DNA from 3 places in the Carnobacterium sp. ISL-102 genome. Region 3 is predicted to be linked to each of the others. Evidence: predicted binding sites of a transcription regulator. Region 3 holds the regulator's gene; each other region holds the start of a gene.
What was found. Region 3 encodes LexA, which represses DNA repair genes until DNA is damaged. Its sites were predicted from a motif close to CNAACANNTGTTNG; they were not measured.
Positions count from the first base shown of each region.

Region 1 (3,290 bases), 210 kb from region 3:
GATAATTTACTCATGATTCAGCTTTCCTCCTGAAATTTTTTCTTCTATAGTTTAGTATAACTCTTTTAGTTAATTTTTTCTTATATTAAATTAGTAAATTAGACGTTGATTAGATGTTTTCTTAAAGCTGCGTTCTCTGATTCCAATACTCTACGATACATTTCAGAATTTTTCAAATCAGCCTGCATAATTTTCAAAAACTCAATATTATCTTGTGAATGACGTTTTGTTCTTTCCAGTTCGATCTTTTCTTTGATCAATTTTTTTGCATCTTTTTCAAGATTATCTATTATTTCAACGAATTCTTTATTTTTATCAATTAATGATGCGTTCTGAAAACAGATTCGTTTGATTTTTTGTTCGTTTTTTCCATCTGTTAAGTTGATGTAAACCAATGCAAAAGCTAAGCAGGCAATCACAAATACTAAACATAGATTAATAAAAGAAACTACGGGTATCGACTGTCTAAACAAAGATACTAACGTACTTAAAATAACTGCACATCCAAAAATGGCTAACCCAATTCGGTAAGAATTTATTTTCCGTTTAGTATTCACTATTTTTAAATAATTTATTTTATTTTGTAATTTTTCATTCTCTACTTGTTCGTATTCTATTTTTTTTTGATTTTCAAGAAAAAGGGCTTTTTCTTTTCTTTCGATCGTTTCTTGTACTTGTTGTTGATACAGTTCAAACCACTCTTTTTCTTTTACTAGTTTTTCTAATTCTCTATCTATTTCCTGCTGATAAACGGCTTTTTTTAGTAAAAGTTCTTCTTCTGCTTGCGTTGCTTTTAAATTAGTTGAGGCAATCATATTACTCGCCTCTTGTTCAGCTTTTTGAGTAATCTTTTTTGCTTCAATTATTTCTTTATTATATTGTTCAACGGAGTGTCTTTTTTTTAATTCCACTTCCTGTTTGGCTTTTTTTATATCTTTTTGAACTTCTTGATACATTTCTTCTGATTGCCGAAAAGCATCCATTAAAATAATTTCTGCTTCTTGCTTAGCTTGTTGCAGCATTTTATGTTCTTTTAAGTAATATCCTATTGCCACTTTCTCATTTATCTGGTGCTTTGTATGTGGAGTTTTTATTTCTCTTTTTTTATTTTCTGTTACCTTTTTCAAAATGACTCTGCCTGTTTTTAAAAAAAGGTTAAGCTGGTCTCTATTCTTAGCTTTTGATGGGCCAGTAAGACGATCCGTTTCTTTTTTTTTATTCATTAAAAAGTTCCTTTCTTTCTACCTTTACCATAATTACGATCAACTAATTCTAATCAAAATAAATGAGCTCTTAAACATTATCGCAAATAATCAGAGAAAAGCCAAACCAAACATTCTACTAACTTTCTAAAAGTAACTTGACCCCCAATCAAACAAGTGTTCTTTCTTGTAGAATCCCATTAATCACAGTGGTATACTAGCAGTAAGAATGTTAGTGGGAGGATACTTTATGAATCAACCTTTAGCTTATCGTATGAGGCCTACTCATATCGATAATATTGTAGGACAGCAACACTTAGTTGGAAAAGGAAAAATTATTCGACGCATGGTAGAAGCAAAAATGCTCTCATCGATGATTTTATACGGTCCCCCTGGAATTGGTAAAACAAGTATTGCCAGTGCTATTGCTGGTACAACAAAATTTGCTTTTAGAACTCTAAATGCTGCGAGCGATACAAAAAAAGACCTGCAAATTGTCGTGGAAGAAGCTAAAATGAGCGGTACTGTTATTTTGCTTTTAGATGAAGTCCATCGTTTAGATAAACCTAAACAAGATTTCTTATTACCGCACTTAGAAAATGGACGAATCATTTTGATTGGGGCAACCACAGAAAATCCATATATAACGATCAATCCTGCCATCCGTAGCAGAACACAAATTTTCGAACTTAAGCCTCTTTCTAATGAAGATATCCAACATGCTTTATGGAGTGCAGTAAATGACTCAGAAAAAGGCTTTGGAAAAGAAAATGTAGCTATAACAGATGAAGCTTTGCTGCACTTCTCAAGAGCCACAAACGGAGATTTAAGAAGTTCTTTGAACAGCTTAGAACTGGCAATCAAATCAACAACTCCAAATGAGCAAGGTACGATAAACATCACCTTAGATATTGCAGAAGAATGTATCCAAAAAAAAGCTTTGACGCATGATAAAGATGGTGATGCACATTATGATGTCATATCAGCTTTACAAAAATCAATTCGCGGAAGCGATGTTAATGCGGCTATGCATTATCTGGCAAGGCTGATTGAAGCTGGCGATCTACCCATCATTTCTAGACGTTTAATGGTCATTGCTTACGAAGATATAGGGCTAGCTAATCCTTCGGCGGCTTCCAGAACGGTAACCGCCATTCAAGCAGCTGAAAAATTAGGCTTTCCAGAGGCCAGGATCCCTTTAGCGAATGTAGTCGTTGATTTATGCCTTTCTCCAAAATCAAATTCGTCTTATGTAGCGATCGATGCAGCTTTACAAGATGTACGAGCTGGCAAAAGTGGAGATGTACCAGATCATTTAAGAGACTCTCATTATAGCGGAGCAAAAAAACTTGGACGCGGTGTGGATTATCTTTACCCGCATAGTTATCCAGGTGCATGGGTAAATCAGCAATATTTACCTGACAAACTGAAAAAAGCATCCTATTATATTCCAAATCACACTGGAAAATATGAGGATACCTTAGCAAAACAATATGAGTCTATTAATTCTAAGAAAAAGGGAAGCAAATCTAATTAACCGCTTTCTTTGTTGTTTTAATCAACTTCCAACAAATAAACAGTAGGCGAATAATTGACAATAACATTTGCTTATGCTACTATAAGTATAAGATTTCTGAGATGCTCGTTTTGCTCAACATGTGTTGACCGAACAATTAATATTACCTTGGGATCCAAACTGATTCAATCGGATAACAAGCCTTTTCACTTGGTAGTTAGAAGATTGACAGCGGAGCCCACCTGCTACTTGCGGGTTCAAGACTAACTGAGCATATCAACGGCATCATCGGATTTCTCATTAAAAAAGTTTAAAACTTTTAAAGTCATTCTTAATTGAATGGCTTTTTTTTGTTCTACAACAACTGGTGTGGATGCTTCAAAAAAATTTCTTCTGGAATGGACGGGTTTGCTTGTGGAGAGCCAAGGAACGCCTAAAGCCTAAAACTAAAAGTTGTCATGGTTGTTGCTGCTTTAGCAGCTTACAAAAACAGGATACACTCGGGCGTTATTTGCCTACAGTGCTTCATTTTAGGCTACAAGCAACCCTATTCCTCAATAAATTTTGGGTAA
Region 1 covers NZ_JAGGRF010000003.1:416,097-419,386, forward strand. The annotation lists gene J7E16_RS03580 (pyrophosphohydrolase domain-containing protein) at 1-14, opposite strand, end outside; gene J7E16_RS03585 (hypothetical protein) at 99-1,223, opposite strand; gene J7E16_RS03590 (replication-associated recombination protein A) at 1,453-2,739, shown strand; RNA gene ssrS (6S RNA) at 2,830-3,017, shown strand.
Region 1: the regulator LexA is predicted to act here: its motif matches at 1,373-1,386, upstream of J7E16_RS03590 (replication-associated recombination protein A).

Region 2 (3,290 bases), on a different contig from region 3:
AGAATCTTCTTGCAATTGATCTAATTGAATATGATACGGTAAAATAACATGTGCTCGATCAGATATACGCAAATTATCTGTTGTTATTCCTCTTTCATTTAAATAAGCTAACTCTTTAATAAGCGCTTTAGGATTTACGACAACACCATTTCCAATGACACTGATTTTGTCTTTATAAAAAATACCCGATGGAATTAAATGTAATTTATACGTTTCACCATCAAATTGAATCGTATGTCCGGCATTATCGCCACCTTGGTAACGTGCAATTACTTCAGCATTTTCACTTAAAAAATCTGTGATCTTACCTTTTCCTTCATCGCCCCACTGTGTACCTACTACTACTACTGAAGACACATGAACACCTCATTACTTTTTTTTTTACCCAAATACTTATTAATTCTATCAGTAAATGTTTATTGTTTCAACAAATAAACGAATATTTCATTTTATTTTAACTAAAAAACCAGAAATAGACGAACATTTTTTTATAAAAAATCAAAAAAAAAGACAATATACGAACAATCTATTGTTCAGTATCCTAAAAATCAGATTTTTATGAACTCATCTAACTTTTTGGGATCACATCAATAGTCCGTATTAGTCTTTTTTAACGTTGAGCCAGATCATCTGGATAATAGCTTAACGAAGAAAATTTATTGTATTCTTTTATAAATAAAAGTTTAACTGTACCCCTTGCACCACTTCTGTTTTTTTCAATAATAACTTCTATCACATTATCTTCGCCTGGTTCATGGTCTTCGTCTTCTTCGCCGCCTTCACGATCATAATAATCATCACGGTACAAAAAAGCTACTATATCAGCATCTTGTTCAATAGAACCCGATTCACGAATATCGCTTAATACTGGGCGTTTATCTTGACGTTGTTCAACACCACGAGATAATTGAGACAATGCAATCACAGGTACTTTTAGTTCTTTCGCTAATTTTTTTAGTTGACGAGAAATTTCAGAAACTTCTTGTTGCCTACTTTCACGCCCAGTTCCTTCAATCAACTGCAGGTAATCAATTAACACTAAACCAAGATTTCCTTTTTCTTGTTTTAGTCGGCGACATTTAGCACGGATTTCAGCGATCCTGATTCCGGGTGTATCATCAATATAAATATTGGCTTTTGACAAACTACCCATAGCTACGATCAGACTTTGCCATTCTTCTTCTGATAATGTTCCAGTTCTTAAATGACCGGCATCAATACTGCCTTCCGCACAAAGCATACGATTGACAAGCGATTCAGCACCCATTTCTAAGCTAAAAATAGCAACTGTTTCATCCGTCTTAGTTCCAATATTTTGAGCAATGTTTAAAGCAAATGCTGTTTTCCCTACTGCTGGACGAGCAGCTAAAATAATCAGCTCTTCTTTTTGGAGGCCAGCTGTCATTTTATCTAATGCTTGGTAACCAGTCGGTAAACCAGTAATTTCCTCATTATTTTGATAAAGTTGATCTATTTGAGCAATAGAGCTGTTTAATACATCTGAAATGGCTAAAAAACCACTCCTATTACGCCTTTCAGATACTTCTAGGATACTGCGCTCTGCCTCGTCTAAAATCGTTGCAAGCTCGTCTCCTTCTTCATATCCTCTGGTAACAATATCTGTTGCTGTATGGATCAAATTTCTTAAAATAGCTTTTTGTTCTACTATTTTTGCATAATACTCCATATTGGCAGCCGTTGGAACAGAAACAGCCAGTTCAGCTAAGTAGGCCATTCCACCGACATCTTCTAACTGATTTCTAGATTCTAATGCATTGGTTACCGTAACAATATCGATGGCTTCGTTATGACCATTTAGTTCTAACATTGATTGAAAAATCAATTGATGTCCACGACGATAAAAATCTTTTGACTCGATAAATTCTAAAGCACCAACAACAGTATCCGGGTCTAAAAATATGGAACCTAATACAGCTTGTTCAGCTTCTATACTCTGCGGCGGTAAGCGGTCTTGAAAAGCTTCTTGTGCCAATAGATCCTCTCCCTTTCACTATCAATACTACGATTATTTTCCTTAAACTAATTGGATTCAATTCTATTATTCTACCTTAAAAATATAAGAAATACAATCCATCAAAAAGAACGCTCGTTCCTTTCTGATGGATCTAAATAAAAAAACATTTGGCTCTTATACTAAGGAGCCAAATGTTTTACTTTTCATACTAATTTAACCTTCTGGTACTACTCTGACCGTTATAGTAGCGACCACTTCCGGGTGGATCTTCACATCGATTTTCATTGATGCTAAGCTTCTAATAGGAACCGGCAACTCAATTTTACGTTTATCTAGTTTAATATTTAATTGTTTTTCAGCAGCAGCAGCTATTTGTTTAGTTGTAACAGATCCAAATAAACGCCCATCATCAGCAGCTTTTGATTTAATTTCAATCGCATTTTCTTCTTTTTCAAGAAATTCTTTTACCTTTTTAGATTCTTGTAAGATTTCTTCTTCTTTCTTTTCATCAGCTTTTATTTTTCCCTTTAATTCACTTACACTAGCTGATGTAGCTTCTTTAGCCAGATTGTTTTTTAATAGGAAGTTATGTGCATATCCATCTGCAACGTTCTTTATATCGCCTTTTTTGCCTTTACCTTTTACATCTGCTAAAAATATAACTTTCATAATTTTATTCCTCCTCTTGACTCTTTACAATAACATCTCGCAGCCATTCTTTTGCTTCTTTTATCGTTATGTCTTCTAACTGTGTAGCTGCATTGGATAAATGACCGCCACCACCTAGTTGTTCCATAATGACCTGTACGTTGATTTCACCCAAACTACGGGCACTGATGCCAATTTTTTTATCAGACCGCTTCGTTATAACAAATGCTGCGTCTACATTGGACATCGAAAGCATCGTATCGGCCGTTTGGGCTGCTACTACTGTATCATAAATACTGCCTTCTTCACCAATCGCAACTGCTATATTCTCAGTGATAAATTCAATCGTTTCGATCAAGTGGCTACGAAGAAGATACGTTTCTGTATCTTCTTTCAATAGTCGTTGGATCATAACAGCATCAGCACCGCAAGATCTTAAATAGCTCGCCGCATCAAACGTACGAGATCCTGTTCTAAGAGAAAAACTATTTGTATCTACAACAATTCCGCCTAATAAAGCAGTAGCTTCAATTTTATTGATTGGATCCGCTTCTTCTGATTGGTATTCAAACAGCTCAGTGATCAATTCAGCTGAAGATGACGCATAAGGTTCAATATAAACCAAAGCAGGATTATTTGGAAATCCTTCTCCACGACGATGATGATC
Region 2 covers NZ_JAGGRF010000039.1:12,687-15,976, forward strand. The annotation lists gene J7E16_RS10315 (adenylosuccinate synthase) at 1-357, opposite strand, end outside; gene dnaB (replicative DNA helicase) at 611-1,993, opposite strand; gene rplI (50S ribosomal protein L9) at 2,189-2,644, opposite strand; gene J7E16_RS10330 (DHH family phosphoesterase) at 2,649-3,290, opposite strand, start outside.
Region 2: the regulator LexA is predicted to act here: its motif matches at 2,101-2,114, upstream of dnaB (replicative DNA helicase).

Region 3 (3,290 bases):
AGCATTTGCGATTCCTTGTCCTAAGGGGCCAGTTGTCGCTTCTACTCCATCAGTATGATTAACTTCTGGATGTCCAGGTGTTTTACTGTTCCATTGACGAAATTGTTTTAAATCATCTATTTTAACGTCATATCCAGCTAAGTGTAACAAGCTGTATAATAACATTGAACCATGTCCAGCTGATAATACAAAACGGTCACGATCGAACCATTTTGAGCTTTTTGGATTCACTTTTAATTGTTTTGTCCACAATGTGTAAGCCATTGGAGCAGCTCCCATAGGTAAACCTGGGTGTCCGGAGTTGGCTTTTTGTATGCCATCCATACTTAGTGTTCTTATTGTATTTACTGCTAATTGGTCTACGTTATCAAACAAAAAAATCATCCTTTCAATTTGAACTATCTTATAGTACCCTATTAGTTTACTATTATTTCACTCCAAGTGCAACGCTTTCACGGAGCGAATGGTACTAATTGGGATAATTTGTTGCTCACCACACTGACGAACAACTTTTTTATCTCCCATGTAGGCCTTTATTTTTTTGTATTTCTTTCAATTTTTCCGGAGTTACATCAGTACCTTCTTCATCGACTATTTTTACACCCTCAATTGTTTTTTTCATTCCACCCCTAAAGGCTTCAATGTAAGCATCTCTCAATTTCTTTTGTTCAACTTGTTCTTGTATAGTTAAGCCTTTTGTTTTCGATTTATTAGCTAAAGCATTTATTCTTTCAATTTGTTCTTTTGGCAACATTTAATCACTCCAACATTATTTTTATTTTCTTGTTCAACTATAACAAACTTCTTAAAAAAAAACATTCTTTTATCATCTTCATCTACGAACGTTTGTTTGATTTGTTGTGCCATATATGGTAATCTTAAAATGATAAAAAAAGAAACGAGGTGTTTGTATCTATCATGGGTAAAAATCCGGAATCAAGACAAGTTGAAGTCTTGCAATATATATATAATCAAGTTAAATTAAAAGGTTATCCTCCAACTGTTAGAGAAATCGGAACGGCTGTCTCATTATCTTCTACCTCAACAGTTCATGGCCATCTTTCCCGCTTAGAAAAAAATGGTTATATCCAACGGGATCCTAGTAAACCGCGAGCAATTGAATTAACAGCATCAGGTTTAACTAAATTGGGCATTGCGTTAGATAAAATTCCTTTATTGGGAACTGTAACAGCTGGCGAACCTATATTAGCGGTAGAGGAAGCAACAGATTATTTCCCTCTTCCTCCAAACTTACAATTTGAAAATGAATCATTGTTTATGTTGACTATTCGAGGAGAAAGCATGATCAACGCAGGTATTTTTGATGGTGATGAGGTGATCATTCGTAAACAAGGCACTGCTAATAATGGCGATATTGTCATAGCTATGACTGTTGACGATGAAGCGACTTGTAAAAGATTTTACAAAGAAGAAGATCATTATCGACTACAACCTGAAAATGACACAATGAGCCCTATCCTACTTAATGAGGTTATTATTTTAGGCAAAGTCATTGGCCTATATCGTAGCCATATCCAATAATAAAAAACGAATGGACAGGAGCAAACTCCTATTCATTCGTTTTTTGTTTATATTCTTGGTAACTTTAAAAGTTTTATTTACTTCAATATATTTTTTACAGGGGCGAATGTTTTCCTATGAATTGGGCATGCGCCATGTTTTTGTAAACCTTCTAAATGAACTTTAGTTCCATAACCAGCATTCTCAGAAAAACCGTATCCAGGATATAACTCATCATAGTCAGCCATCATTCTATCTCTTGTTACTTTAGCAATAATACTGGCTGCAGCAATAGACAAACTTTTGGCGTCTCCTTTAATAAAACTTTCTTGGGGTATACTAACAGGCAAATGCATGGCATCGATCAACAGTTGTTCTGGCTGTTTAGGTAATTGTTGTACAGCCTCGATCATTGCTAATTTAGTTGCCTGGTATATATTTACTTCATCAACCACTTGATGGTCTTTTATCCCAACACCAATAGCTATCGCTGATTCTTGGATTTGGTCGAATAATGATTCTCGTTTTGCACTAGATAATTGCTTAGAATCATTGATCCCTAACACAGCAAAATCAATCGGTAATATAACAGCAGCTGCCACAACAGGTCCAGCTAATGGCCCTCTTCCTACTTCATCGATTCCAGCAATATATTGTGTTCCATTTCCCCAAAAATAGTGCTCGATTTGAAGCATCTCTTGTTGTTTTTCAAGAATCGATTGCTGCTTTTTCAACCTATTTTCCCAAGCCTTATAAGCATTTATAACACCTTTACGTGAATCATTTTTGATCTGGACCAATCGTTCATCAGCTGGGTTTGTAATTGATGTCAAAAGATCTTTTATTGCCGTAATAGTTATTGGTTTTTCCACTCTCGTTCTCCTATTCTTTAGGTAAAGAAACCGGAGCAATATCTAGCGTGAATCGTCCTGCTTTACCACTTCTAATTTCATAGATCAACATTTCTGCTGCACGGCTGTAGTCCTCTCGAAAACCTCTTCGTTCACTGATCAGCATTAGCAGTTCCGGTGTTCCTAATTCTAATTCTTCTTTAGTTAAAAGGAATCGTTTAGCAAATGTTTCTGGATAATAAGTCTTCATTATACCTATTCCATACATCGCAATTTCATCCATCTGCAAAATAGTATCTTTGATTGCACCTGTCAACGCTAATTTTTCTCCGACTGCTGGGTCTTCAAATTTTGGCCAAAGAATACCTGGAGTATCGAGTAATTCCAATTCTTTGCCTAGTTTTAACCATTGTTGTGCTTTTGTTACTCCGGGTTTATTACCTGTTATCGCAACATTTTTCTTTATAAAGCGATTAATTAAGGTTGATTTCCCAACGTTAGGGATCCCAATACTCATTGCTCGAATTGCACGAGGCTTAATTCCTTTAGCAGCTCTTCGATCAAATTTTGGTTGCAAAATTTCTTTTGCTTTTTCCATAAGTTGTTTCATGCCCTTACCTTCTTGCGCAACAATAGGGACTGCTGCTATTCCTTGTTCATTAAAATAAGCTACCCATTTTTTTGTTTGAATAGGATCAGCTAAATCACTTTTATTTAAAATAATGACCCTAGGTTTTTCTCCGATTATTTCATCTAATATTGGATTGCGGCTTGATAGCGGAATTCTTGCATCAACGAGTTCAAACACAATATCTACTAGTTTTATTTTTTCTGTTACTTGGCGTCTCGCTTTTGCCATATGTCCTGGAAACCATTGAATATTCATATTTTTTCACCTTTCTATTTACACAAAAAAAG
Region 3 covers NZ_JAGGRF010000003.1:209,868-213,157, forward strand. The annotation lists gene tkt (transketolase) at 1-384, opposite strand, end outside; gene J7E16_RS02590 (DUF896 family protein) at 515-754, opposite strand; gene lexA (transcriptional repressor LexA) at 919-1,542, shown strand; gene rnhB (ribonuclease HII) at 1,620-2,393, opposite strand; gene ylqF (ribosome biogenesis GTPase YlqF) at 2,404-3,258, opposite strand.